3 regions of the Mesorhizobium shonense genome follow, and region 3 is predicted to be linked to each of the others. Evidence: predicted binding sites of a transcription regulator. Region 3 holds the regulator's gene; each other region holds the start of a gene.
What was found. The regulator LexA, encoded in region 3, represses DNA repair genes until DNA is damaged. The targets are predictions, from matches to a motif close to TGTTCNNNNTGTGTTCNG.
Positions count from the first base shown of each region.

Region 1: the regulator LexA is predicted to act here: its motif matches at 2,803-2,820, upstream of recA (recombinase RecA).
Region 2: the regulator LexA is predicted to act here: its motif matches at 1,499-1,516, upstream of ABID26_RS35020 (YifB family Mg chelatase-like AAA ATPase).

Region 1 is NZ_JBEPLM010000011.1:124,565-129,123, forward strand. Features, by position in the region: gene ABID26_RS25350 (GFA family protein) at 1-17, opposite strand, end outside; gene ABID26_RS25355 (TfoX/Sxy family protein) at 107-430, shown strand; gene ABID26_RS25360 (pseudouridine-5'-phosphate glycosidase) at 689-1,606, opposite strand; gene ABID26_RS25365 (carbohydrate kinase family protein) at 1,659-2,597, opposite strand; gene recA (recombinase RecA) at 2,878-3,975, shown strand; gene alaS (alanine--tRNA ligase) at 4,305-4,559, shown strand, end outside.
Region 2 is NZ_JBEPLM010000028.1:26,398-30,956, reverse strand. Features, by position in the region: gene ABID26_RS35020 (YifB family Mg chelatase-like AAA ATPase) at 1-1,404, opposite strand, end outside; partial or broken gene ABID26_RS35015 (cyclic nucleotide-binding domain-containing protein) at 1,575-1,769, opposite strand; gene ABID26_RS35010 (class I SAM-dependent methyltransferase) at 1,943-2,767, shown strand; gene ABID26_RS35005 (peroxiredoxin-like family protein) at 3,729-4,391, shown strand.
Region 3 is NZ_JBEPLM010000003.1:93,384-97,942, reverse strand. Features, by position in the region: gene ABID26_RS09835 (molybdopterin molybdotransferase MoeA) at 1-1,016, shown strand, start outside; gene lexA (transcriptional repressor LexA) at 1,133-1,867, shown strand; gene ABID26_RS09825 (ComEC/Rec2 family competence protein) at 1,861-4,317, opposite strand; gene gltX (glutamate--tRNA ligase) at 4,420-4,559, shown strand, end outside.

The DNA of each region.
Region 1 (4,559 bases), on a different contig from region 3:
TTGAGCAGGACAGGCATGGCGGGAACTCCGTTTCCAGGTCTCAACCTGTCAGCATGCTTTTGGTTGCGGCGATGACAAGGCCCATGCCGGATGAGATGATTGCGATATGGACAATGACCGCCTTGAAGAACTGTTCGACAGCCTCGGGCTAATCAGCATCCGAAAGCTGTTCGGCGGCAAGGGCATCTATTGCGACGGCGTCATCGTCGCGGTCGTCGTTCGCGGCGAGCTGATGCTCAAGGCCGACGAAGAGAGCGTTCCGCATTTCGAGGCCGCCGGCTGCAGCCAGTGGACCTATACGGGCACACGTCACGGCAAGGAGGTGGCGATGCCCTATTGGAGCGTGCCGGACAGCGCGTTTGATGATCCCGACGAAATGGCCGTCTGGGCGCGGCGCGCCTATGAGGCGGGGCGAAGAGCGGGGAAGTGACGTTTGGGTTGAGGCGACTTTTGGAAACGTCGAGTTCCCGCCCACCCCTCTCTGTCCTGCCGGACATCTCCCCCGCAAGCGGGGAGATCAGCAACGTCGCTGAAGGCGCTCTTCCTGCACCGGTGGCAATTGGCGAAAGCCGCGGCGACGTCAATCTCCCCCCTTGCGGGGGAGATGGCCGGCAGGCCAGAGGGGGGTGTGAAGGAACGAGGCTATCGTGGTCGGCTGGACTTGCTCAACGCTTGAACTCGATAACCTCTACAGCGCCTTCGCGATCTCCGCCGCCAGCCGCGCATTGTTCTCTACCAGCGCGATGTTGGTCTTGAGGCTGCGGCCGCCGGTGAGTTCCAGGATCTTTGACAGCAGGAACGGCGTCACCGCCTTACCGGTGACATTCTGCGCCTCGGCTGCTTGCTGCGCGGCGTGGATGTAGCCGTCCATCTCGGCGGCCGGAATCTCGTCATTCCGCGGCACCGGATTGGCGACCAGAATGCCGCCGCTCAGGCCCAGCGCCTGCCGCGTCCGGTAGAAATGCGCGATGTCCTGAGGCGCATGCAGCGTCAGCGGCGCGCGGAACGGCGACTGCCGGGACCAGAAGGCCGGCATGGTCTCGCAAGCATGGCCGATGACCGGCACGCCGCGCGTTTCCAGCACTTCCAGCGTCTTTTCGATGTCGAGGATCGCCTTGGCGCCGGCCGAGACGACGATCACCGGCGTGCGCGCCAGCTCGTCAAGATCGGCCGAGATATCGAAACTCTTTTCGGCGCCCTTGTGGACGCCGCCGATGCCGCCGGTGGCGAACACCTTTATGCCCGCCATGTGCGCGGCGATCATGGTCGCGGCAACGGTGGTGCCGCCGGTCCGCTTTTGGGCGACGGCAAAGCCGATATCGGCGCGCGACAGCTTCATGGCGTCGCCGGTCATGGCGAGCGATTCGCGCTCGCCGTCGGACAGCCCGATCTTGATGCGGCCGTCGACCACTGCGATCGTCGCCGGTACCACCCCGCCATCGATGATGATCTGCTCGACCTTCGCCGCCATCGCGCCATTGTCGGGATAGGGCATGCCGTGGGTGATGATGGTGCTTTCCAGCGCCACCACCGGCCGCCCGGCGGCGAGCGCCTCCGCCACCGGCGGATGGATGTCGATGAAGGGGTGAGCGGTTTCGGGTGTCATGGTTGTCTCCGATCCGGAGCATGCTCCGGCAAGCTGATCTGGCGTGCCGGTCCTATGCCACTTCCCGCGCATCCGGCACAAGGGCAAGCGCCTGCGCGAAACTGGCGGCCGTGAAGGACGGCACCGCCTCGGCGCTCTCGATGGCGAGCATCGCCGCGGCAACACCTTCGCGCAGTGCTGCCCGCAGGGGCAGGCCGCGCAGCAGCGCGGCAACCGTGGCACCTGTCAGCGCATCGCCGGCTCCGGTGACGTCGGCGACCCGTCGCGGTGGTGGAGGGTCGATGGCGAAGACGCCGGATTGGTCGAAGCCCAGCACCGCAGCGCTGCCGGCCGTGACCACGCCGGCGCGCAATCCCACCCGTCTCAACTCATTGACAAGATCCTGGCCGGACAGGTCGGCGCCGGCAAGCGCTGCCGCCTCGCGGCGATTCATGAACAGCAGCGAGAGATCATCGAGCAGCGACGCCAGCCGCACGACCTTGGCCGGCGAGATGGCGATGGCGAAGATGGGCTTCTCGCCAGCCTGCGCCACGAGGCGCTCGAGCGCCGCCGTCGGCAGGTTTGCGTCGCAAAGGATCACGTCCGTCTCGGCGATCGCCTCGCGCACCTTGGCGCGGCGGATCTGCTTGGGGAAGGCGAGGTCGTAGAGGCCCATATCGGCAAAGCCGACAATCAGCTCGCCCTCGCTGTCGATCAGTGCCGTGTAGCTTGGCGTCGTGCGGTCGAGGAACACCACAGAAAGGTCGTCAATGCCGGCCCCAGCGATCGCCGATGCGACCGTTTCGGCCGCCGCGTCGCCGCCGCGCACGGAAAGCAGCGAGGCCGACACGCCGCGCTTCACCACGCTGCGCAGCGCGTTGAAGACGCCGCCGCCGACCTCCTCGCGCATGACGCCGGGATTGGAGGCGGCGGGCACATAGGCGCCCGATACCTGGCCGCGCCTATCGATATGGGCGCCACCCAGCGCCAGAATTTTCGGGGATGTCGGCATGCGGGAGAGGTGACCTTCGTTGATTGTTCGCGTGCGCACACTAGGTTTCCCCGCATCGCCCCGCAATCGGGTCGCGATTCGGGCCGGCTGGAAATCGAAGTCTCTTTGGGCCAGCGGTGTTGGCGCGCACCAGTTCTAGTGAGACAAAAATAGAACAAATCCGGATATCGATTATTTTTCAGTTATTTGCTGCCTCTTGCCAAATGAGAACAAAAAAGGTACAAAATGGCAAGGATTACGGATTGTCCGGCCTTCATTGACGACCAAGGGGTGATGTATCATGGCTCAGAATTCTTTGCGGCTTGTAGAGGATAAGGCAGTGGACAAATCAAAGGCTCTGGATGCGGCGCTGTCGCAAATCGAGCGCGCTTTCGGCAAGGGCTCGATCATGCGGCTCGGCGCCAACGAGCAGGTGGTCGAGATCGAAACCGTGCCGACGGGATCGCTCGGCCTCGACATCGCGCTCGGCGTCGGCGGTCTGCCGCGCGGCCGCATCATCGAAATCTACGGGCCGGAAAGCTCGGGCAAGACGACGCTGGCGCTACATACGGTTGCGGAAGCGCAGAAGAAGGGCGGCATCTGTGCCTTCGTCGATGCCGAGCATGCGCTCGATCCGGTCTATGCCCGCAAGCTCGGCGTCGATCTCGAAAACCTGTTGATCTCGCAGCCCGACACCGGCGAGCAGGCGCTGGAGATCTGCGACACGCTGGTGCGTTCCGGCGCCATCGACGTGCTGGTGGTCGATTCGGTCGCTGCGCTGACGCCGCGTGCCGAAATCGAGGGCGAGATGGGCGATGCGCTTCCCGGCCTGCAGGCACGGCTGATGAGCCAGGCGCTGCGCAAGCTGACCGCCTCGATCTCGCGTTCCAACACCATGGTCATCTTCATCAACCAGATCCGCATGAAGATCGGCGTCATGTTCGGCTCGCCCGAGACGACCACCGGCGGCAACGCGCTGAAATTCTATGCCTCGGTGCGCCTCGACATCCGCCGCATCGGCTCGGTCAAGGACCGCGACGAGGTGGTCGGCAACCAGACCCGCGTCAAGGTGGTGAAGAACAAGCTGGCCCCGCCCTTCAAGGTGGTCGAGTTCGACATCATGTATGGCGAGGGCGTGTCGAAAACCGGCGAGCTCGTCGATCTCGGCGTCAAGGCCGGCGTGGTCGAAAAGTCGGGCGCCTGGTTCTCCTACAATTCGCAGCGTCTCGGCCAGGGCCGCGAGAACGCCAAACTGTTCCTACGCGACAATCCGGACACCGCGCGCGAGATCGAACTGGCGTTGCGTCAGAATGCCGGGCTGATTGCGGAGAAATTCCTCGAGAATGGCGGTTCCGAAGGCGGCGGCGACGGTTTTGAGGACGAAGCCGGCGCGATGTAAGGCCAGGCAATTCCGGGGGAGTGCGCAGCGGTTTCCGTCCGGAATTGCCTGGCAATTAGTCGGCTTGGCCGGAGTTTGGCCACAATCCTATTATATCTGTATATGCTTATGTAATCGCGTTCTTGAGTATTGCGTCCCGAACCGCCGGCCTTGTGCCGGCGGTTTGCGTTTCGGGGGCGGTACACATGCACGGACAGCTCGTGAATTGGCCCAATTCCGTGTTTCTGGACAGGGTCAAGAGCTACGGCTAAAAGGCCACCTATCGTCTGAAACACGAAAGCCCATTTGCCGCCGGCCAAGCCGGCGGTTCTCGCGAAAAGGCAGTACTCATGAGTGGCGTGAACGACATCCGGTCGACATTCCTCGACTACTTCCGCAAGGAGGGTCACGAGATCGTCGCCTCCAGCCCGCTGGTGCCGCGCAACGATCCGACGCTGATGTTCACCAACGCCGGCATGGTGCAGTTCAAGAACGTCTTCACCGGCCTGGAGAAGCGTGCGTATTCGCGCGCCGCGACCGCCCAGAAGAGCGTGCGCGCCGGCGGCAAGCACAACGATCTCGACAATGTCGGCTACACCGCGCGC
Region 2 (4,559 bases), on a different contig from region 3:
ATAGGCCCGCGCCGAAAAGGCGAGTTTTTCGCTGGCGTCCTTGAGCAGCGTCAGACCGGCGGCGTCGGGCTTGGCGATCTCCTCGACGACCGAAGGCGGGCAATGCGCGTTGGTGGTGGCGGAGGCGCCCAGCTTTTCCAGCCGCTCACGCTGGATGGCGCGGGCGCGGGCGACACGCTGCGCGACCGCGGCGCTCGTCTCGGCCTTGTCCGGCCGGATCAGGTCGCTCGCCGAGACCGCCGGCACTTCGATCCTGAGGTCGATGCGGTCGAGCAGCGGGCCGGAGATGCGCGCCTGGTATTCGGTGCGGCAGCGGTCGCCGCGCAGGCAGCGATAGCCGGGCTCGCCCGACATGCCGCAGCGGCACGGGTTCATCGCCGCCACCAGCTGGATGCGCGCCGGATAGGTGACACGATGGTTGGCGCGCGCGATCACGCAGTCGCCGGTCTCCAGCGGCTGGCGCAGCGCATCCAGCGTCTGCGGCGTGAATTCCGGCAACTCGTCGAGGAAGAGCACGCCGTGATGGGCAAGCGACACTTCGCCCGGCCGCACGCGCAAGCCGCCGCCCACCATCGCCGCCATCGAGGCCGAATGATGCGGGGCGCGGAACGGCCGCCGGTCGGTGAGCTTGCCTTCGCCGAGTTCGCCGGCAACGGAAGCGATCATCGAGACTTCCAGCAGCTCCTTCGGCGCCAGCGGCGGCAGGATCGAGGGCAGCCTTTGCGCCAGCATCGACTTGCCCGATCCGGGCGGTCCGACCATCAGCAGATTGTGCCCGCCGGCCGCCGCCACTTCGAGCGCCCGCTTGGCGCTTTCCTGGCCTTTGATGTCGGCGAGGTCCGGCAGGTCGCGCGCTGCAAGCTGGATGCCGGCCTCGGGGCGCGACAGCACCTGCGTTCCGCGAAAGTGGTTGGCGACGGCGATCAGGCTGCGCGGCGCCAGAATGTCGAAATCCTTGCCGGCCCAGGCCGCCTCCGGCCCGCAGGCAAACGGGCAGATCAGGCCCTTGCCCTCGGCATTGGCGCCGATCGCCGCCGGTAGCGCTCCGGCCACCGCCGCTATGGTGCCGTCGAGCGACAGTTCGCCGAGCACGACATAGCCGGCCAGCATGTCGCCCGGAATGGCGCCAAGTGCGGCCATCAGCCCAAGCGCGATCGGCAGGTCGTAGTGGCTGCCTTCCTTGGGCAGATCCGCCGGCGCCAGATTGACGGTGACTTTCTTCGACGGCATCGACAGGCCAGATGCATGAAGCGCGGCCTGCACGCGTTCGCGGCTTTCGGCCACCGCCTTGTCCGGCAGGCCGACGATCTGCATGCCGACCTTGCCCGGCGCGATCATCACCTGGACATCGACCGGCACCGCCTCGATGCCCTGGAAAGCCACCGTGCGAACTCGCGCCACCATGTTTCTCAAGCCCCCGGATGCCGGCCCACCCGCGGATTTGCGATCAGCCCGCGAGCAAGGTCAGGCCAGACAACCATAGATTTCGGATTTAGGCAAGAACATTACGGGAACAGACGCACGCCGTTTGGCGACGATCTTGGACCGCGATGATCACAGTGCCCCTGACGCGGTCAAGCAATCGGTGCCGCGCCGCGCCGCTCGAGCGCGGTCTTGCGGATGATTTCCGCGATCTCCGGGCTGCTGCTGCACAGCATCTGGAAATCCGCCGAGTGCAGCGACAGGAGTGAGACCGCCGTTGCGGCGCTGACGGTCGCCATACGCGGTTCGCCGCTGATCAGCGCCATCTCGCCGAAGAAGGCGCCGGGGGGCATTCGCTGAGACAGGAGTAGAGGTCTCGTTAGGGTGGGTGAGCGGACCTTCCATCGATCTGCTCTGTTTCCACACTGGTTGCTGGTTGACATACACGCGCTTTATGACTGCTGTTTAAAGCTCTGGTCGGGCCCGTTGCCCGAGCGGCTGGTTGTGCGGGAGGGACTCTATGGCCCAGCAGGAGCAGTGGCAGCTGGAAGGCAGCGCCGCGGAACTCTACGAGCGTTACTTGGTCCCGGCAATTACCGCCCTGTGGGCCGCCGACCTAGTGGATCGTGCTGCGCCTCAATCTGGTAAGCGGGTTCTGGACCTCGCCTGCGGCACCGGCGTGGTGGCACGCGTCGCGGCCGAGCGTATGGGAGGGGGGCAGGTCGTCGGCCTCGACATCAATACGGGCATGCTTGCCGTTGCTCGATCGCTCCCGACAGGCGCTGGACCGCGTATTGACTGGTGCGAGGGAAGCGCGCTCGAAATGCCGTTCACTGACTCCACCTTCGACCTGGTTCTTTGCCAGCTCGGACTGCAGTTTTTCCCGGACCGATCGGGTGCGCTACGTGAAATGTTCCGGGTGCTGGTGCCTAACGGCCGACTGGCCTTAAGCGTTTTCAGCGCTATTGACCACACTCCTGCGGCGAAGGCTCTGGCAGAAGCCTTGGACCGACATCTCGGTCCAGGCGCTTCGGCAACCAAACGGTCCGAGCATTCACTCGCCGATGCTGACGAGCTTTACCGACTGGTGGCTGGCGCGGGCTTTCGCCATGTGACCGTCCACACGATTACCCAGAACATCCGTTTCCCCTCGCCAAAGGAATACGTGCGACTACAGCTAGCAGCAACTCCCCAGGCTGGACTGGTGAGCGGAATGGATGCCGGACATCGCGATGCAGTAATCACAGCGATCACGGGTGATCTAAGTTCCTCGCTGGCAATCTATTCAAGTGGAGGGGAGTTGACGTTCCCCCAAGAGGCTCACGTCCTGGTCGCTCGCAGATAGCAGCTGTCGTTGCGGCGTGAGCATCGCTAGGACGCTCGGTTCCTCCCGACGGTCAGGATCCATCGATCGCACGCGATGCAATCGCTAAGCTGCGGGCGGCAAATCCCCGCGTCTCGATCGCCGTCATGAAGGCAAGCCACCCGCTGCGCCACAGTCCGCGACTGTTCGACATGTTTGTGGAAGGGTGGCGGCTGGCTGGCTTGCCCGAGGAATGAGCGGTTGCTCGGCTACGCCAAAGTGCCCCGCCCTTGAGGCGCGCAACCGGGCATCGAGCTTGGATCGACCATCCAAATGGCAGCTTTCCGTCCTGCTGACGTCCGGTCGAACTCGTCGTAGTCTATGACCGGTTCGGGTCAGGAGCGCTGGTTGCGCTCGACGTCGGGTTTCGGGAAGGAGAAACGGCCCAGGAAGGGCAGCAATGGGTGGGGGGAAAGGTGCCGTTGGCTCATCTGCCAGAACGAGCAGGTCACGCCAGCTCCCGACATTGCCGGCCAGCCTCGCAAGTGTCGTGATACGATCCGTTGACGACCCTAGTCGCCGCAGACTTCAGCGTCAAAAAACAAGCTTCGGAAGCTGACCTGCAGAACAACAATTCGGGAGTGCTACCGAGTGAAATTCATTCGCCACATTGGCTCCGGCCACATCGAAGCCGCCCAAGTTTCAAGACGTTGAGCACCGTTAGAACGCGCATCTGAAAGATCCTGTCGGTCTCGCCGCTGTGGTCGTCCAATGGCACGGATGAGACGACTACTGTTTGCCGCGGCGCCCGAGACGGCTCGCGATATGCGTGCGCCGCAGATGCTTTTTCCGTGCTATGATGGGCTTGCAATCTTGACCTTGGCAATATGGCAGAGGCCGAACGCTGTTTGCTCTGGCGCGGGAGTTTGCGCCCAGCACGGGTCCAACCCGAAATGTAGTGTTGCTGCCTTTTGCCGACTGAGCTTGGGCGAGGAGTTTGTCCATGTCCATGTGTAGTGTTGACCACCCACTGCAGCCGGGCGACCCAGCGCCCAATATAGTGCTCGATGCTATCTCGCGCGAAGGCAAGATTGCGCTCAATGATTTTCGAGGCCGTAACCCGTTGTTGATCGGTTTGTTTCGCGGTCTGCACTGTCCGTTCTGCCGCCGTCACATCGCGGCCATGGCGCAACTCAATCCGGCTCTGCGTGAGAAAGGCGTCGAATGCCTGGCAGTGGTCAATACGCCGGTCGAACGGGCACGGCTCTATTTCCGCTACCACCCGATGCCCCACCTTTTCGCCGCGTCCGACCCGGAGCGGGCCTCGCATCGTGCTTTCGGCTTGCGCGAGGTCGGGATGGACACGGTCACGGCGATACGGATTGACCTTCCGGGCGAGTTGCCGGAACCTATGGACGTGATGGCAATGACCGAGTTACTCAACAAGAAGGAAGGATATGAGATTACAGAAGCCGATCAGCAGATGATGGCTTCCGGCCAGGGGCAGCTTGTCGGTCAGTTCCTAATCGACCGGGAGGGCATCGTGCGCTGGAGCTTCACTGAAGTTCTGGAGGTTGGTCTCCAAACGTTCAGGGCGCCGAAACCCGAGGAACTGATATCTGTAGCGTCCCAAGTCGCACATTCGCTCGACGACCGCGCCCTGTAACGATTCTATGGGTTTGAGGCCATGATCAAGGTGCTCAAGCGCGGCGGCCCGGGTCTGCCCGTAAGCTTCGTAGCGATTCCATTGAACGGGCGGACGCTAGAGTGAGCCAGCCTCAGCGCATAGGCCAAGCGACGTCCCTCCGCAATCACGTGGCTTCCGACAGGCGCG
Region 3 (4,559 bases):
GCTCGGTGCCGGCGCGGCTCTCCGTGATCGGCATGGCGCCGGCCGGGCGCGGCTTTACCGGCATCGTCGGCAAGGGCGAGGCCGTGCGCCTCTTCACCGGCGCGCCGCTCCCCGAAGGCGCCGACACGATCGTCATCCAGGAAAATGTCCGCGACCTCGGCGGCGGCCAGATCGAGGTGACCGAGCCGACGTCCGCAGGACGCAACATCCGGCGAGCCGGTCTCGACTTCCTGAAAGGCGACGTGCTGCTCGAAAAAGGCCGCCTGCTCGATCCAGCGGCGCTTTCGTTGGCGGCGTCGGCCAACCATCCAAGCCTCACCGTGGTGCGCCGACCGCTGGTTGCCATCATCGCCACCGGCGACGAATTGCTGCCGCCGGGCAGCGAGCTCGGCCCCGACCAGATCATCTCGTCCAATGCCTATGGCGTCGTTGCGGCCGCGCAGTCGGTTGGCGCGCGCGCTCTCGATCTCGGCATCGCTGCCGACCGCCATGACGCGATTGCGGCTCTGGTCGGAAAGGCCGTCGAGGCGGGCGCCGATGTCATCGTCACCCTCGGTGGCGCGTCGGTCGGCGATCATGACCTGATCCACGACGTGCTGACCGGCCAAGGCATGCAGCTCGATTTCTGGAAGATCGCCATGCGCCCCGGCAAACCGTTGATGTTCGGCCGGCTTGGCAACATCCGCTGCATCGGCCTGCCCGGCAATCCGGTGGCAAGCCTTGTCTGCTCGCAATTGTTCCTGAAGCCGCTTCTGGCGCGTCTCGGCGGCCGTAGCTACCGGCAGGACATCCGCACTGCGCGGCTGGCTGCCGCAATGCACGCCAACGATCTCAGGCAGGACTATGTGCGGGCCGTCGTGCGCGAGGACGCCGGACAGTTGGTCGCGACGCCGTTCGGCATCCAGGATTCCTCTATGCTCAAGATGCTGGCCGACGCCAACGGCCTGATCGTGCGCCAGCCCCTCGCCCCGGCGGCCGAGGTCGGCGACGAATGCAGCGTTCTGATGTTACGCTGAACAAAACGTCAACACATTCACTAAACTTTAAACGGTTGCGGAACACAACTGGAACAGATAGTGTTTGTTCTGGGTTTGTTTTTCTGATTCTGGTTTCAGGACCCGTTGGGGCTGCCATGCTGACGCGCAAACAACATGAACTTCTGATGTTCATCCACGAACGGCTCAAGGAAAGCGGCATTCCGCCGTCTTTCGACGAGATGAAGGAGGCGCTCGACCTAGCCTCGAAGTCGGGCATCCATCGGCTGATCACGGCGTTGGAAGAGCGCGGCTTCATTCGCCGGCTGCCGAACAGGGCGCGCGCACTGGAAGTGCTGCGCCTGCCCGATTCGATCGCGCCCGGCCTCAATGCGGCGAGGAAGTTTTCTCCGAGCGTCATCCAGGGCGGCCAAGGCAATCTCGGCCGGCAGATCAAGCCTGCGGCGCCCTCGCGCGCGCCAACGCCCAGCAATGACGACGATGCCGTTTCGGCCGTGTCCATTCCGGTGATGGGCCGCATCGCCGCCGGCGTGCCGATCGACGCCATCCAGCACCAGACGCATTCGATCACAGTGCCGCCGGATATGATCGCGGGCGGCGAGCATTACGCGCTGGAGGTCAAGGGCGACTCGATGATCGAGGCCGGCATCTTCGACGGTGACACGGTCATCATCCGCAACGCCAACACCGCGAGCCCGGGCGAGATCGTGGTGGCGCTGGTCGACGACGAGGAAGCGACGCTGAAGCGCTTCCGCCGCAAGGGCGCCTCGATCGCGCTCGAGGCCGCCAACCCGGCCTATGAGACCCGCATCTTCGGACCCGATCGCGTCAAGGTTCAGGGCAAGCTGGTCGGGCTGATCCGCCGCTACTGAGCTGGTTGCGGCTTGGCCTCTGGCTTCTCGGGCCGCTTGTAAGGCGGCAGGCCCCTCGCCTCGCGCGAATAGCTTCGCTGCTCATGCCAGGGGCGATAGGGCTTTTCGACTGCATATTGAATGGCTGGTCGCGCCGTTGCCGATTGCGGGTCGAAGAAGACGGCAGCACTGCCGTCACGCGCGAGCTGGCGCTTGGTGACGACGAGAACCCGTGGATCGCGGCAAGGATTATAGGCCGTGGCGTCGTTTATGACGATGAGGTCGGCAAAGCTACAGGCCGGCCTGGCACTGTTGCGGTTTTCCGCCAACGCGACGATCGCACCGGAAGGATGCCGGCCGATGCAGAGATCACCGGTACAATAGAACGGCGAACCTGGCGGCAGGTCGACGGGATCGGCTATGTCGAGCGCGTCTTTGGCGAACGTCTCCGGCGGCACGATCGCTTCGGCCTTCAGCGCCCGTTTCCAGTTGTCGGTGGTGAATTCGTTGGAGCGGGCACGGTTGATGGCGAGTTCGCCGCCGCCGATCGGCATGGCCACCAGATGCGCGTCCTCGGAGATCAAAAGGTCCGGCGTGCGCACCTGCGGGATCGTCAACAGGCTGGCCAGAGCGAAAGGAACGGCCGCCAGCCTGAGCCAGGTGGTCGCCATAGTCGCGATGACGAGCGCGATCGTTGCCAGCAGCACCGACTGGATCGAGATCAGCCCTACGGCATCGACTGGCGACCATTGCGAAATCCACGCCGAGATCGCGATCATCGCCGTCAGGCCCTTGCCCATCAAATAGAGGAACGGACCATCGATGCCGAATGGCATCGCCAACGCGCTTAGGACGGCAAACGGCATGACGATTAACGAAACGATCGGCATGATCGCCAGATTGGCCAATAGGCTGAGCGGCGAGACGCGCTGGAAATGCCAGATGGCAAACAGCGCCGTAGCGCTTCCGGCAATGATCGACGTCATGGCGGCGCCACCCGCTCCGACCGCCAGCTTTCGCGACAGGAACCGCAGGAACGAGCGCTTTGCTGGCGGCGCCCTCTCCTTGCTGGCGCGGTAGTCGGCCCAGCCGGCATAGGCGCCGACAAGGGCGGCGGTTGCGGCGAACGACATCTGGAAGCTTGGGCCGACCACTTCATGTGGCGACACAAGGATGACGGCGACGGCCGAGATCGCCAGGTTGCGCATCGTCAGCGCCGCGCGGTCGAACAGCACGGCAACCAGCATGACGGCAAGCATGATGAAGCTTCGCTCGGCGGCGACCACCACGCCGGAGATGACGAGATAGGCGGCGATCGAGACAAGCGCGATGGCCGCTGCATATTTCTTCACCGGGCGCCGCGAAGAGAAATCCGGAAACAACGCGAAGGCGCCGCGCAGCAGAAGCATGATCGTGCCGGCGACCAGCGCCATGTGCAGGCCCGAGATCGAGATGATGTGGTAGATTCCGGTCCGCCGCATCGCCTCGTTGATGTCTTCGGGGATGCCGGCGCGAATGCCGACGATCAGCGCCGCGGCAATCTCGCCTTCGGGTCCGCCGACGGTGCTTCTGATGTGACCGGCAATCGCCTCGCGCGCGTTCTCGATCGCCGAGGTGATGCTCGCCCCAGCGGCCGGATCGGTTGTCGAAATGACTTTCGGGTCACCGAGGAAAAAGCCGCTGCCGCCGATGCCGGAAAAATAGCTATCGAAGGAAAAGTCATAACTTTCGGGGCGGACCGGTCCGGTCGGCGGCAAGAGCCGGGCATAGCCTGTCACCAGCGACCCTGCCTTCATCTCGGGCGGAATTCTGTGCGCCGAGAGCCTGACGCGATCCGGCGCGTAGCGCAGCGTCGGATGCGCGGTCGAGATGAGGTCGATGGTCAGCCGCACACGGCCATTGGCCATTTCCTCGGCGATGACGACGCGACCCGTCAGCCGCGTCTGGATTTCGGAGCCGAGCATCGGCGTTGCGGTCCGCCATGTCTCGACTTTCGCGGCGACAAAGCCCAATGCGCAAAACAGCGCCGCCATGAAGAGAAGATGCGTCTTTGGCCAAGAGCGGGAAATGGCCGCACAGACCGCCATCAGCGCTACCGCCGCCTGCGGCCTGTAGAGATCGGGCTCCGCGTTCAGGGAAAAATAGAAGATCACGCCGGCAGCCAGGAACACCGGCACCAGCAGGAAGGCGATGCCGCGGTCGAGCTCGGTTGTAGCGGCTACAACGACGCTTTGGCGAAACGCGGAAAACGAGGCGCGGCTGAACTGCCGTCGGATCCGGTCGATGGTTGCCGACTGTGGCGGCTGCAGGGCGGCACCGCCGTCCGGCGGTAAAATCTCACCAGCCGGCCGCGGCATCGGAAGCGAAACCGGCGTCGCTTCAGCAGGCGCGGTGCCGGCAAACAGCAGGCGCTCGCTGACGCCAGCCGTCGTCCCCTCGCCCTCCACCGCGCCCCGGCCACGTCCAGCCATCGGGTCTGCCCCTTGCGCCCCAGACCTCCTATGCTACATGAACCGCGACAGCGCGAAAGTCCGCGCAACCACCTCTGTTTTCAGTGCCATTCTGAGAGTTCCATGTCCGACAAGGTCGTCACCCGTTTTGCCCCCTCGCCCACCGGCTACCTGCACATCGGCGGGGCGCGCACGGCGCTGTTCAACTGGCTCTATGCCAAGCACACGGGCGGCACGATGTTGCTGCGCATCGAGGACACCGA